Regions from separate parts of the Staphylococcus epidermidis genome, predicted to be linked through region 2. Evidence: riboswitches for the same ligand, from Rfam matches in the RefSeq annotation. Region 2 holds a riboswitch; the other holds the start of a gene.
What was found. A riboswitch is a leader RNA that binds a small molecule or an ion and turns the genes downstream of it on or off. The one in region 2 is predicted to bind lysine.
Positions count from the first base shown of each region.

Region 1 (7,975 bases), 300 kb from region 2:
TTCTTCAATTGCTTCACCATAAGCTTCAGGTAATAAAATATCCACTGCATCTTGATAAAGTGCTTCTACACCAAAACGTTGCTCAAAAATTGGACGAGGCACTTTACCTTTACGGAATCCAGGCACATTAATTTGTTTGACCACTTTTTTAAATGCTTGATCTAATGCTTTATTTACTTTCTCTGCAGGAACAGTAACAGTTAAAACGCCTTCATTACCTTCCTTTTTTTCCCAAGTTGCTGTCATGTATAAATACCTCCATGATTGACTAATTTATTTTTTCAACTTCCCTATTATAGCATAGGTTTTTAGCGTTAACAAACTTTGAAAACGATGGGTTATTCAAGTTTATTTTCAACGATTTCTATATTAAAATTCTTTTTCTCAATTTGCAACAAATTAAATTTTACATTTCATTATCTAATGATTTAATGAATTGTAAAGTATCATTGTTACAGCCATTTATATCTATACCAATTAATTGTTTGAAGTAAACATCATATGCATCTATCCAATTATCAATAGTGTATAACGACTCTATATCTATAGGATACATGAGTATAGAATGATTATTCATAATATGTTGTGCTTCTTTTAAAATATGCAACGCTCCATCTTCTAATCTATTCATTACGACAGGAATGACCTTGTCTTTTATCGTCGTATGCTCAATGCCACTTAAATGATTAGGGTTTACATTGATAGTTTCACCATATTTATGGATTGTAATTGTATGAGAATATTCAGCAAATCTTAAATATTCCAACATTAAGCTCACTAAATTTTTTGGTAAATCCATAGAAATTAGTATATTCGCTACTGATTCTTTAAAATTATAATGTCCATTATCAATAAGTTGTAATATTAAAGAAGTTTGTTCACGTGTGTTAAGCGAACCGAAATCTGATAAAGATGAGGACAATGCCTTTCTATCTTCATCAAGTCTCGATATCGCATATTCTTTAAGTGGAAAAAGTTCCATTCTGGTTTTATGATTTTTAACTTCATCGATAATTTGATTAATTACTTCAACTGCTTCATTAAATTGACCTAAGCCATTCAGACTTTTAATATAATATATCATCAATTCGTCATAACAGTTGAATCCACGTTTTAACAAAATAATTGCCTCTTCTCGTAACTCTAAATAAGCATTCAATTGTAAAAGCATCTGGCATTTCTTTAGTGCAATCTCCTCGTTAAGGTCGAAATGCTGTTCATATACATTAAACAATTGATACATCTTTTCAAAATCTGCATTTCTTTCTGCATCATTTATTTGCTTAATCATTTTACTTTTAGACTGTGGAAAAGGTATAATATCAGCCATTAATTTAGCACTCCAATCATGATATATCTTGAAGAATTAATGCACTCCATGTTTCAAAATCCTCATAGGATTGAATGTCGCCTTGTTCTATCCATTTAATTTTTAGCGTATCAGTTTCTTTAGCTTCAACATCGTTTGAATGCACAGTGATTTTAAATACGACGCCCATATGAACTTTACCCACATCATTGTCATCATCATTTATAAAACCTAAATATTCCATATTTTGAGATTTATTATTACTTAATCCTACTTCTTCTTCTAATTCTCTTTGAGCATTAACTCTTAAAACTTCATTAATAGAATCAGCTCCAACAACATCGTTCATATGACCACCAACACCGATTGATGACTGACCATGTAACCGTTCTTCTCCACCACCAGAAAGACGTTCGTAAATAAGGATTTCACCCTTCTCATTTTCTAGTAGGCAATATGATATTAATTGTTTAAACGATGGATCATCTTCCATATCACCACGTCTTTTCACTTCATATTTACTTAACGCACTAAAAATTTCTTTTCCTTTGAAATTATTTTTATGTAAAAAACCATTAAAAGCATTCTTATCTTTGTTAAATAAAATATCTCTGTTTACAACAATTATTTGTTCATCAAATTTAGACATGATTATCTCCTTTTAGATATAGTATACTATCAGTCATTTTAGCAAAAATTATCATTTTTTGCGATTGAATATATGTATATGTAAAACGATAAAAGCACCATTATATTTATAATTAAAATAAGACATAATCTTACATTGTTGATATTATAAAACTTTTAACAAAGCCACATTATATACCTTACTGTCATAACATGATTGCAAATTTATCTTTTTTTAGTTATTGACTTCGTAGATATTGATTGTTTCAAAGCATGATTTGAAACAATCTAGTATTATGAAATGACAAAAAAATAAGATATGTCCGCTATTACATCAGGGTATTGTACTCAATTTTTAAATGCTTTTAAATAATATATTAACAACAAGCATATAAAAAGACCTGAGACAAAGATTATTGTCCCAGGTCTTGTATAAATATTATTTTAAAGCTTCTTTAGCTTTTGATACTAATTCAGCGAAAGCTTTGTCATCTGAGATTGCAATTTCTGATAACATTTTACGATTGATATCAATCTCAGCTTTTTTCAAGCCGTTCATTAAACGTGAGTAGCTAATGTCATGTTGACGTGCAGCCGCATTAATACGTGTAATCCATAATTTACGGAAATCACGTTTGCGTTGACGACGGTCACGGAAAGCATATTGACCTGATTTCATTACTTGTTGTTTAGCTACTTTATATAATGTATGTTTTGAACCAAAGTAACCTTTAGCTAATTTAATCGTTTTTTTACGACGTGCTCTTGTTACTGTTCCACCTTTAACTCGTGGCATAATAAATTCCTCCTTAGATGATCTCTATCGTATATATATTCGTTTAAAATCTTATTTTTTGTATGCTAATAATTGTTTAACACGTTTCATATCACTTTTAGAAACTAACTTAGCTTTACGTAATTGACGTTTTTGTTTAGTATTTTTATTTGCGAATAAGTGAGATGTGAAAGCTCTAGAACGTTTTAATTGACCTGAACCAGTTCTTTTAACACGTTTAGCTGCTCCACGGTGAGTTTTCATTTTAGGCATGATTCATTTCCTCCTATAATTTAACGTTTATTTTTCGTTGATAGGCGCTAACATAATAAACATTTGACGCCCTTCCATTTTAGGCTTTTGTTCAACAGTTGCAATATCTTTACATTCATCTGCAAATTTTTCTAACACACGCTGACCAATTTCTTTATGTGTAATCGCACGACCTCTGAAACGAATTGAAACTTTACATTTATCGCCTTTAGATAAGAACTTGCGTCCATTTTTCAACTTAGTTTGGAAATCATGTTCTTCAATAGTTGGGCTTAAACGTAATTCTTTAACGTTAATGACTTTTTGTTTCTTCTTCATTTCTTTTTCTTTTTTCTGCTGTTCGAATTTATATTTACCATAATCCATTATTCTCGCAACAGGTGGTTTTGCATTTGGTGCTACAACAACTAAATCTAAATCCACACGTTCAGCCATTTCTAAAGCTTCACGTTTAGATTTAACACCAATTTGTTCACCATCTTGGCCTATTAAGCGTAGTTCTTTTGCACGAATTTTCTCATTAATTTGAGTTTGATCTTTTGCTATGGTTGACACCTCCCAGAATTTTACGAAATTGTTCCAAGCAAAAAGAAGAGCGAGTATAACTACCCGCTCTTCTTAGACACAATAAATGTGTAACATGATTGACCTGCCAACTGCTTCAGCGTCGCCACAGGTGAGAAGCGGGTGCTTCTACTTGGTTCGTTTCGTATTCAACGTTAATAATCATATCAATATTTATTGTTTAAGTCAAACTATTTTTTAATTATTTTTATGGTGTCTTACTTCTTCCATCGAAACATCTTGCCTTAAGTCAACTTTGTTTAGAGGAATCTTTTTAGTTTTATATCTAAATTTATGATAAAAGAAGAAAATTAAGAATACAGGTATTCCCATGTAAGTTATAAAAAATCTATTCATATCAAAGTTACCTGTTTTAATAAAATCTACATCTTGTCCAATGATAACTATTACACATAAAATACCTGCAAAAATCGGACCAAATGGGAATAACTTCGCTTTATATTTTAATTTTGATTTATCATAATTTTGTTTATCAAATGCGCGTCTAAATCTAAAGTGACTGATTGCTATACCAACCCAAGCAATAAAACCAGTCATTCCGCTAGCAGCTACAATGTATTCATATGCATCTCCACTTAAATGTTGCAATGCGAAAATAAGAATGACTAGTACTCCAGTTGCAATTAGAGATACATAAGGTACGCCACTTTTATTTGTTTTTCCAAAAGAATTATAAGCTAATTTATCTTTACTCATCGAATATAACATTCTTGTTGAAGCATACATTCCTGAGTTACCTGCTGATAATACACTTGTTAATATAACAGCATTCATAAATGAAGCAGCAAAAGCTAATCCAGCATTCTTAAATACTAATGTAAAAGGTGAAGTAGCTATACTATCACCACCGCCCATTAATGCCTTACTATCATATGGAATCAACATACCAATAATGAAAATAGCTAGAATGTAAAATAAAAGTATACGCCAAAATACTTGTTTAATCGCTTTTGGAACTGCTCTTTCTGGATTTTCAGATTCACCTGCTGTAATACCAATAAGTTCAGTTCCTTGGAATGAGAAGCCTGCGACTAGAAATACACCAAGAATTGATAGCAAGCTACCTCCTAAATTCCCACCTAGTATTGGCCCATCTCCTTTTGTAAACGTATCAAATCCTACAAATTCTCCACCCATAATCCCTAAAATAGTTAAGATACCAATTCCTATAAATATGATGACTGTAACTACTTTGATAAGTGCGAACCAATATTCACTCTCTCCATATACTCTAACGGATAAAGAATTAAGCGCGAAAATAATAATAAGGAAAATACAACTCCAGACCCAAGCTGGTATACCTTGCATAGGGGACCAATATTGTATAACTTGCGCTGCAATAGTAACATCAGCTGCTACTGTTATCACCCAGTTGAACCAATAATTCCATCCTAAAGCAAAACCTAGTGAAGGATCGACAAAGCGTGTAGCATAAGTACTAAATGAACCTGACACAGGCAAATATGTCGCCATCTCCCCTAACGACGTCATTAGAAAGAACACCATCGCTCCAATAACTGCATAGGCAATCAAAGCACCCAATGCACCTGCGTCATGTATAGCTCCACCAGAAGTCATGAATAGACCAGTTCCTATACATCCCCCAATGGCAATCATTGAAATATGTCTATCTTTTAATCCTCTTTGAACACCGTCATTTTGTTTATTATTCTTTTTCATATAAGCTCCCTTTCCTTCATAAGTAGAGGCTAACTTGTTACCACATCAATGCATATCATTGTTGTAGATAAATTTGGTATAGATGATATAAAAGTAAAATAATATTAATATCATTTTACTTTTATATCACTTGTCTTTATATCTGTATCAATAATGTAAAAAGTGGTTACATACCTTTAAGATATGCAACCACTAATGTTTATCTATATAAGGTAGCACATCACATAAAGTGACAGTACAACTTCTATTCGAAAGTTGTCCCAACAATGCTAATTTATGGAAATAACATCATTTCGGCATTATTACCTTTCACTTATTCAACACATGTCCCATACGACTTCTGATAAGTTAGTCATTAATAATGCAACCTCTAACTCTATTTATTATATTAATTTGTAATATACATGATATACTTTATATTTTCAAGTTTATCTATGCTTTTTCAAACGGATTTCATCAATAACATTCCAAATAAATTCATCTTTTTCAACTGATTCTTGTTTTTCAGAACCATATTTTCTTACATTTACTTCTTGATTCTCTACTTCTTGGTCACCTACAACAATCTGATAAGGTATTTTTTTCATTTGAGCTTCACGAATTTTATATCCCATTTTTTCATTACGGTCATCAATTTCAACGCGGACACCTTGCGATTTTAGTTCATCTTGTAAAAGTCTTGCATAATCATAATGTAAATCTATATTTACAGGAATAATTTCAACTTGCATAGGCGCCAACCAAGTTGGAAATGCACCTTTTGTTTCTTCTGTTAAAAATGCAACAAAACGTTCCATAGTAGAAACTACACCACGGTGTATAACTACAGGACGATGTTGTTCTCCATCTTGACCAATGTACGTTAAGTCAAAACGTTCTGGTAAAAGAAAATCAAGTTGTGCTGTTGATAGAGTTTCTTCTTTTCCCATAGCTGTTTTTACTTGAACATCTAACTTAGGTCCATAGAATGCTGCCTCACCAATAGCTTCTTCATAAGTTAAACCTAATTCATCTGATGCTTCTTTAAGCATGGATTCAGCTTTTTCCCACATTTCATCATCATCAAAGTACTTATGCTTATCTTCAGGATCTCTATAACTCAATCTGAAGCGATAATCTTCAAAACCAAAATCTTTGTACACATCTTGAATCATATTAACTACACGTTTAAATTCTTCTTTAATTTGATCAGGTCTAACGAAAATATGGGAATCATTCAATGTCATTCCTCGAACACGTTGTAAACCTGATACTGCACCACTTGCTTCGTAACGATGCATAGTACCCAATTCAGCAATACGTATAGGTAATTCGCGATAAGAATGAGGTTTGTTTTTATAAATCATCATATGATGTGGACAGTTCATTGGTCTTAAGACCATTGCTTCGTCTTCATCTAACTTCATTGCTGGGAACATATCTTCTTGATAATGATCCCAGTGACCAGATGTTTTATATAAATCAACATTGGCTAATACTGGTGTGTAAACATGATCGTATCCCATACTTACTTCTTTATCGACAATATAACGTTCTATTTCCCTACGTATTGTAGCACCATTTGGTAACCATAATGGTAAACCAGCACCAACGAGTTGATTGTTTGTAAACAATTCTAAATCTTTACCAATTTTACGATGATCACGCTCACGACGTTCTTCCAACATTTTTAGATGTGCTTTCAAATCTTTTTTGTCAAAGAATGCTGTACCATAAATTCGTTGTAACATTTTATTATCACTATTTCCACGCCAATAAGCACCAGCTGTAGATAATAGTTTGAACTCTTTAATTTTAGAAGTAGAAGGTACGTGTACACCTCGACATAAATCAGTAAATTCACCTTGAGTATAAAGTGTTACACTCTCATCTTCAGGAATTGCATCAATAAGTTCTAATTTATAAGGGTCATCCTTGAAGAAGTCTTTTGCTTTTTCTTTACTAACTACTTCTCTTACAATTTTATGATTTTCGTTCACAATTTGTTTCATTGTTTTCTCAATTTTATCAAAATCATCCGATGAAACCTTATCATCCATATCAAAATCATAATAGAATCCGCCTTCTATTACAGGTCCAACTCCAAATTTAACGTCTCCGTATAAACGTTTTAATGCTTGTGCCATTAAATGAGCTGTTGAATGACGAAGTACTTCTAACGCTTCTTCACTCCCAGGAGTAATAATTTCAATAGCTCCATCTTGTTCTAAAGGGCGTGTTAAATCTACAAGTTGACCATTGAATTTTCCCGCAACTGCTTTTTTTCTTAATCCTGGACTAATTGATTGAGCGATGTCTTCTGTAGTAGTCCCTTTATCAAATTCTTTTGTATTACCATCTGGAAATTGAATATTAATTTGATTCATATTTTTTCCTCCTATTTAATAAAACATCTGATCGTTGGCTTATTGAATAAATTAACTTTACTGAGCATAAAAAAACTCGTCCCTAGCAAGGGACGAGTTTGTCGTGGTACCACCCTAGTTAAGTATATGAAAAGCATACGTGACCAGTCATATACTATACTTTACATAAGATAACGGTCTTGAGCCGGATATTCATTACAAATATCAATATTAACGAAGTAGTAATAATTTAATGTGTTAGCCATATTCTCATCAATTAATGACTTTCTGTGTAACAGAGATTAAATTATCGTATCTTCAATAGTTTCAACGATTAAGATTTATCTCTATTATACACCACATACTATAAAATTCAATTGT
Region 1 is NZ_AP019721.1:1,145,391-1,153,365, reverse strand. Features, by position in the region: gene tig (trigger factor) at 1-246, opposite strand, end outside; gene FNL83_RS05730 (pseudouridine synthase family protein) at 407-1,330, opposite strand; gene FNL83_RS05725 (NUDIX domain-containing protein) at 1,347-1,958, opposite strand; gene rplT (50S ribosomal protein L20) at 2,376-2,732, opposite strand; gene rpmI (50S ribosomal protein L35) at 2,784-2,984, opposite strand; gene infC (translation initiation factor IF-3) at 3,012-3,539, opposite strand; ribosomal protein L20 leader region at 3,566-3,689, opposite strand; gene FNL83_RS05705 (amino acid permease) at 3,747-5,249, opposite strand; lysine riboswitch at 5,455-5,630, opposite strand; gene thrS (threonine--tRNA ligase) at 5,678-7,615, opposite strand; gene dnaI (primosomal protein DnaI) at 7,968-7,975, opposite strand, start outside.
Region 1: linked by a shared signal. The riboswitch ahead of FNL83_RS05705 (amino acid permease) and the one ahead of FNL83_RS07105 (aspartate kinase) in region 2 are both predicted to bind lysine.

Region 2 (7,975 bases):
TCATTGCGCTTAATTGTTCTGAATTTGCGCCAACACCTTTAAATGTAAATTCATCTATACGTATATCCTTATTATATAATATGACTTCGTCTTGTGCATGAACTTCGTCATCAACTTCAATAAACATATGACTCATCATTAGTGCTCTAATTGGATATCGCTTGCCATTAATTATAGCTTCGTGTTTTGCTCTTGATTTTAGAATACCATCGCCATAACCTATATCAACAACAGCTAATTGAGTGTGGTCATTCTTTACTTCAAAGGCGAAACTATATCCACAATAATCACCTTTATTTACATCACGAACTTGTATAACATTACCTTTAACAGTCAAAGATTGAGTAATGCGTTCTTCATTTATAAGACTATATGGTCTTGAACCATAAAGGGCAATTCCAACTCTAGCATGAGTGTGATGAGGAAGTAACATTTGATTCTCACGAAAATAACTTGCACTATTTTGTGAATGTATCATATCAAAATGATAATTTTCATTTAAAAGTGTATTTATCAAGTTTAACCAAGCATCACGTTCCATTTTATATTCATCTACGTCAAATTCGTCTGCATACCCAAAATGCGTCCATATTCCTGAAATAATCATTTTATCTTGATTATTTTGATCATGATCTTTTAAAACTTCACGTATTTCTTCGATATTTCTAAAACCGGAACGATGTAATAAATTTTCATATTCTAAATGTACATGAATGCCTTTTAAATCTTGTTTATATTTATAATAATAGTTTAAAGAGGGGAGTGTCATATGAATATCATAACGTTTTACTAAATCAAAATCATAAACAGGATTCATTAAAAATATAGTTGCTTCAGGTGCTATTTTTCTAACTCGTATAGCTTCATTTAATGAAGTTGTGCTAAATGTATTAATTTCCGCTTTTAAAAATGTTTTCACTGCAAACTCAAGTCCATAATGATATGCATTGTTTTTTACAACTGCCATTATTGGTTCGTTATTTTTTACTTTTACTGCATTCTGATAAAATGCTTCTGTGTCTAATGACCAAATTGCTGTCAATTGCTTTACACCTCTTTATAATTTCTTAACAAATGCTCGTAATAATTTACAACGTCAATTAATATTTTCTCATCAAAATTAAGATGGGCAGTATGAAGACCAGTCACAAAACCTTTTTCATTGTTTTGTGTACCAACAAATACAAAATATGAAGGGGCAAGTTGTTGACCATAAAAACTAAAATCTTCACCGAACAGGAAGGGTAGTTTTTTTTCAACTATTTCTAAATTTGCACCTTTTATAGCGTTCTCAACGGCTTGACGTAATTGTGGATGATTCATTGTTGGTGGATATCCTTCTTCAAATTTAACCTCACATTCAACATTAAATAATAATTGAACACTTTTCGCAATTTTATGCATTTGGTGTTTTACAATAGCTAAATCTTCTGTGTCATATGTACGAATTGTACCTTCAAGATAACCATGACTCGGTACTGTATTAATAGCTTCACCAGCTTCAAAATGACCCATATGAATAATGTTACGTTTCAATCCATTCAAATGAAATTGTTGGATTTGGCCGATTTGACTTAAGACATGCTGTAACCCCTCACCACATGAATGACCTTGCTCCTTATCAGCAACATGACTAGATAATCCTTTTAAAAAGAAGCGATATTCAGTGGCACTTGCAGTGATTTCTTCATCTCGAATTACAATTTTACCTTCTTTTTCAAACGGATTAACGTGAAAACCAAACACCGCTTCAATAGGGTACTTGTCAAAAGCGCCAGCTTTGATTAAACGATTAGCTCCTCCACCGGTTTCTTCGGCAGGTTGAAATATAAACACTACATTATGAGGTAATTCAGATTTGTCATACAATGCTTTACACCTTTTAACAAAAAGCATAAGTGCTGTCGTATGACCATCATGACCACACGCGTGCATGACATTATCATTCTTACTTTTAAAATCAATATCATTTTCTTCATAAATTGGTAACGCGTCTATATCTGCTCTGAATGCAATAGTGTGGTGACTATTACCTTCCAAATAAGCAATAACACCAGTTTTAAGTGGTCGGTCGTAAGGTACGCCTAAATCCTCTAAAAATGATGTTATATACGATGTCGTTTCAAATTCATGTAAACTTAATTCTGGATACTGATGTAAATGTCTTCTGTGCAATGTAACGAATTCTAACTCGTTCATAAAATTATCCATCCCTTATATAACTATTTCTTTAATATTTCAATGTGTATCATTCTATAATAAAAAGGCGAAATTAATGATTAATGCATCATATATAAATTAATCATTGGATTCCACCTTGAACATATTTTTTTATCTACACAATTATTCTATGTCGTTATTCATTATTTAATTTACGCAGTGCAGACACAATCTCACGTTTTGAGTCTTGAACTTCTGAAGTTTGTTTAATTACTTTAGCAGGCGTACCAGCAACTACAGCTCCAGCTGGCACATCTTGAGTTACAATAGCTCCAGCTGCTACAATAGCACCTGCACCAACGCGTACACCTTCAAGAATAACAGCATTTGCTCCAATTAAAACATTGTCTTCAATGACAACTGGGGAAGCACTTGGAGGTTCAATGACACCAGCTAAAACAGCACCTGCACCAACATGAACATTTTTTCCTGTTGTAGCTCGTCCACCAAGTGTTGCGTTCATGTCTATCATTGTTCCTTCTCCTACAATAGCTCCAATATTAATCGTAGCACCCATCATAACCACAGCACCATCTTCAATGATTGCTTGCTCACGAATAAACGCACCTGGCTCAATACGAGCATTTGTGTTTGTTAAATCTTTAAGCGGTATAGCTGAATTACGACGATCCATCTCAATTTCTAATTCAGTGATTAATGAATGATTTTGTTGATAAAATTGTTTCCATTCATCTGCTTCACAGAAAATTACTTTTGAATGTTCAGAGCCAAAAACTTTAAAAGATTCTGGGAATGTGACATTTTCAAAATGACCATTTACATAAACTTTGAGTGGTGTTGATTTCTTAGCATCACTAATATATTGAATGATTTCTTGAGCTGATAAATGTTGTACCATAAGTTGAATAACTCCTTTGATTTATAGATTATTAAAAGTATAAAAACCTGGGTTTTTGTGAATTAATTTTTCTGCAGCGCCAATGGCACCATTTGCAAAGATATCTTTTGATTGTGCTTTATGTGAGATAGTAATTGTTTCATCAGTACCTGCAAATAATATGTCATGTTCCCCGACAATCGTACCACCACGAACAGCATGTATACCTATCTCATCATGAGTTCTCTTCTCAGTTTTTTCGTGTCTATCATAAACAGGTGAGACATTGTCACGTAATTCTTTAATGACATCATACAATTTAACTAATGTGCCACTAGGAGCATCGACTTTTTTATTATGATGCGCTTCTGTTAGTTCGATATCGAAATCTTGTAGTAGGGGAACTGCAGTTTCTAATATTTTAGTTAATGCATGGACACCGTAACTCATATTTGCACTAAAAAATACAGGTGTTCTTTGACTTAGCGTTTCCAATTTTTGTATTAACGTTTCTTTTTCACCTGTAGTTGCTATGACAAGAGGCAAATTGAATTGTTCTTCTAATAGAGGAAAGAGCAATTCAGGATTTGAAAAGTCAATAGCAACATCAGCTTCTTTACATTCACTAATGTGTTGATATTGTGAATAAGGTGTCGACGCTTTTGAAGTTCTATCTATAACTCCAACAATTTCATGACCTTTATCTTCAGCTAATCGTGCAACTCTTTGATTCATTGCACCATATCCAATTAATAGTATGTTCATTATTGTTCACCTGCTTTAAATTGTTCAAATGCTCGTTCAACTTGTTTACATTGTGCTTCTTCTAAAGGCACTAATGGTAATCTCACTTCGTAGTGACCATAACCCAAATATGCGGTAAGAACTTTAATAGGTATTGGGTTAACGTCAAGTGACAACGCTTCTAACAATTTCTCGATAGGTTTAAAGTAATTAGTAATATCGGTTTCATTTTGTCTTTGGTCATATAAATATTGAAATTCTTGTGGAATTACATTCGCAATTACAGAGATGACACCATTACCTCCACGTTGATAGAACTTCACAACATTGTCGTCATTCCCACTATATAATGCAAATTCATTTGTATTAATACGTTGTTTTACTTGATCAAAATAATCAAAATCATTTGTCGCATCTTTTAAAGCAACGATATATGGATTATGACTGAGAATTCCAACTGTTTCTGGTTCTATCGTCATATTTGTTCGTGATGGCACATTGTAAAGAATTACTGGTAATTTCACTTCATTTGCGATTGTCTCAAAATGTTGAATTAAACCACGTTGATTCGTTTTGTTGTAGTAGGGCGTAATCAACATGACTGCATCTGCACCAATTTCTTTAGCACGTATTGAAGCTTGAATTGATTTATACGTATTATTAGTGCCAGTACCCGCAATAACAGGAACGCTATGATTCACGAGTTTAACTACTGTCGCCAATACTTTCTCTTTTTCTTCGTCACTTAATGTAGGACTTTCTGCTGTAGTGCCATTCACTATAATTGCTTGAATATTGTTATTTAAAAGAAATTGAACATGTCTTTCTAATGCGTTGAAATCAACCTCATTATTGGTAAAGGGAGTCGCTAATGCTACACCAACGCCTTCAAACATGTGTGTCATATTATCTTGCTCCTTTCAAAGTTAAAATTTGTTCTAACACTTGAACTGCATTTAATGCTGCGCCCTTGAGCAAATTATCAGAGGTACACCATACATGGAACGTATTTTCAAGAGAGTCATCTCGGCGGATACGTCCTACAAATACTTCATCTTTGCCAGTAGAATGAATGGCTAATGGATATTCATTTTTACTTGGATTATCTACAAGAACAACACGTTGATCTTGTGCAAATAATTCTTGTATCTCTTTAACTGTAGTGTCTTGATTTAAAGTCACATCGATTTCAATACTGTGACTATCTTGTACTGGTACACGTACACATGTGGCAGTCACTTTTAAGTCTTGGTCGTTGAGAATTTTTTTCGTTTCATCAATCATTTTTTGTTCTTCTTTTGTATACCCATTTTCAAGAAAAACATCTATATGTGGTAATACATTATTGTAAATTGGATACGGATATGCTTCAGGTTCTTTTCCATTAGCACCTTCAGCTAAATCTCTTTTACCTTTAACACCAGAACCTGATACGGCTTGATAAGTCGTATAAGCGACACGTTTTAAACCATATGCATCTTGTAAAATTTTAAGAGGTACAACTGATTGAATTGTAGAGCAATTTGGATTAGCAATAATACCACGTGTAAATTGAGGCTCATTCACTTCTGGAACAATTAAATCGACATCTTCAGCCATTCTCCATTGGCTAGAATTATCAATAACAATGGCTCCAGCCGCTTCAAATAGTGGAGCAAAGTGCTCACTTGTGCTACCTCCTGCACTCATTAAAACATAATCAAAATGTTCACTTGCTGCTTCATCAGTTAATTCTTGAACAGTATACAATTGTCCTTGAAATTCAACTTTTTTTCCTGCTGAGCGAGCAGAAGAAAATAATACTAATTCATCAAAAGGTATTTGTTTTCGATCTAGTGTCTCTAACATTTTTGTTCCAACTAATCCGGTTGCTCCGGCTACTGCTAATCTTGTCATAATAAATAGTCACTCCATTCTTAATATTGGTAATTTTTAGAAAATTTATAATAAATATATCATATGAATACTAAATTTCGAAGGCATGATACAATTCTTCTACTGCTTTTTCACCATTTTCTTCGTCTATTACATAAGAAATGCTAATTTCCGATGTCGTCGTTTGATAAAATGGAATATCTGAATTGATAAGTGTCGTAAAAGCTTTTGATGCTACTCCTGACATATCTCTCATACCTGATCCAATTAAAGATATTTTGACATATGCTTCATTAATTTTATAATCAAGTGCTGAAAAGTGTGTTGATAAATTTTCCAGAATTGAAGAAATTTGATGTGCATCACTATCTTTAATTGAAAAAGATAATTGTAAACCTTCTAAATTTACAATTTGAGAAATCATATCAACATTTACAGATTCTTCTTCCAATGCGGTAAACAATTGTGTCAGTAACTGATTATCCGGTAGGGGATAACTTATCGTGACGTGCATCATGTGTGTATCCAATGCGACACCAGTTACTGCTTTTTTCTCTAATAAATCACTTTTAGACATAATCCATGTTCCTTTCACATTTGATAACGTTCTTCCTAAGTAAAGTGGAATATCATAATTCTTAGCTAATTCAACACTTCTCGTTTCAAGTACACCTGCACCAAGCGCGCTCATTTCCATCATTTCCTCATAAGAGACATATTCTAAACGCTTCGCTTCATTATGTATTCTAGGATCTGTTGCATACACACCATCAACGTCAGTGTAAATTTCACAAGGTGTCTGATTACTTGCTGCTAAAGCTACAGCTGTTGTATCAGAACCACCTCGTCCAAGTGTAGTAAGTTCGAAATCTTCATTTATACCTTGAAACCCAGCTACAACTAAAATGTCATGATTTTTAAAAGCCTCATTAAAAATATTAGGATTAATTTCTGCTATTTTACTTTTTAAGTGATGTCCTACAGTCTTAATGCCAGCTTGATAACCTGTCATCGCTTTAGCATTTACACCTATATCATTGAGTACCATAGAAAGGTAAGAAACCGTTTGTTGTTCACCCGTTGTTAATAGCAATGCAAGTTCTTGATCTTTAGGGGTAGAAGTAAGACTTGATACATTATTCATCAATTGATCAGTTGTCTTACCCATAGCACTGACAACAACGATTAATTCTTCACCATCTTCAATGCGTGTTTTAAGCATTTCAGCGATATTTTTTATTTTTTTAAAATCACTGACGGAAGAACCGCCAAATTTTAAAACACTTCTATTCAATTTCAGTCCTCCTATAATTAGAGGAGACATACACAGTATAAAAAAGAACAAGTTCGGAATGCCGAACTTGTTCTACATTTATGTACAAGTGATGCACTCCATTATTTAATAATAATGACAAACTTATAGCTCTTAACCATTAAGTCCAACGATTCATAACTGCTATTATGAATCATTTCGGCATCTCACCCTTTTAACTCTATAATTGTTAGCAGACAAATTATCTAAAGTTTACTCATGATTGATGCGCCTCATCAAAATCTTATTCAATTGATATGTTTTCATTATACATAGACAATATATCTATGTAAACCAATATTTTAGATTTTTTAAAATATACTGAAAATTTAAGGGTGAATTCACACGATAAGTCATTTTTATAAATTTAATACGCTTATTACAAATTAAATAGCTTATCTAGATTTTCTAAGTATTAGTATTTCAAAGTATATATTTTTAATTTTTTCAATGTTAAAAGCTTATAGCTGAGACGATAACAATAATTAATCTAATATTCATACCGAATAAAGATTAAACTTTATATAAACAAAGAGCCCGGGACATTGATAAATATCCCAGACTCTTGTGTAAATGTTAAAACAATTATTAATTATTTTGTAATACACCAATTTCTTGTAAGTATTCCTCATAAGGTACTTCTTTAGAAAGGGCACCAGCTTGATTCAAGTCAATCACTCGATTTGCGATTGTATTAATAAATTCAAAATCATAAGAAGTGAAGATGATAGAACCTTTAAATGATTTTAATCCGTCATTTACAGCAGTGATACTTTCCAAATCTAAATGGTTTGTTGGCTCATCAAGTAAAAGTACGTTAGCACTTGATAACATCATTTTACTTAACATGCAACGTACTTTTTCTCCACCTGAAAGCACGCTTGCTTTTTTCTTAACTTCCTCACCACTAAATAACATGCGACCTAAGAAACCACGTAAAAATGTTTCAGTTTGTTCATCTTCTGGAGCGTATTGACGTAACCATT
Region 2 is NZ_AP019721.1:1,441,044-1,449,018, forward strand. Features, by position in the region: gene FNL83_RS07075 (alanine racemase) at 1-1,042, opposite strand, end outside; gene FNL83_RS07080 (amidohydrolase) at 1,048-2,199, opposite strand; gene dapD (2,3,4,5-tetrahydropyridine-2,6-dicarboxylate N-acetyltransferase) at 2,357-3,079, opposite strand; gene dapB (4-hydroxy-tetrahydrodipicolinate reductase) at 3,101-3,823, opposite strand; gene dapA (4-hydroxy-tetrahydrodipicolinate synthase) at 3,823-4,707, opposite strand; gene FNL83_RS07100 (aspartate-semialdehyde dehydrogenase) at 4,709-5,698, opposite strand; gene FNL83_RS07105 (aspartate kinase) at 5,769-7,001, opposite strand; lysine riboswitch at 7,055-7,234, opposite strand; gene FNL83_RS07110 (ABC-F family ATP-binding cassette domain-containing protein) at 7,578-7,975, opposite strand, start outside.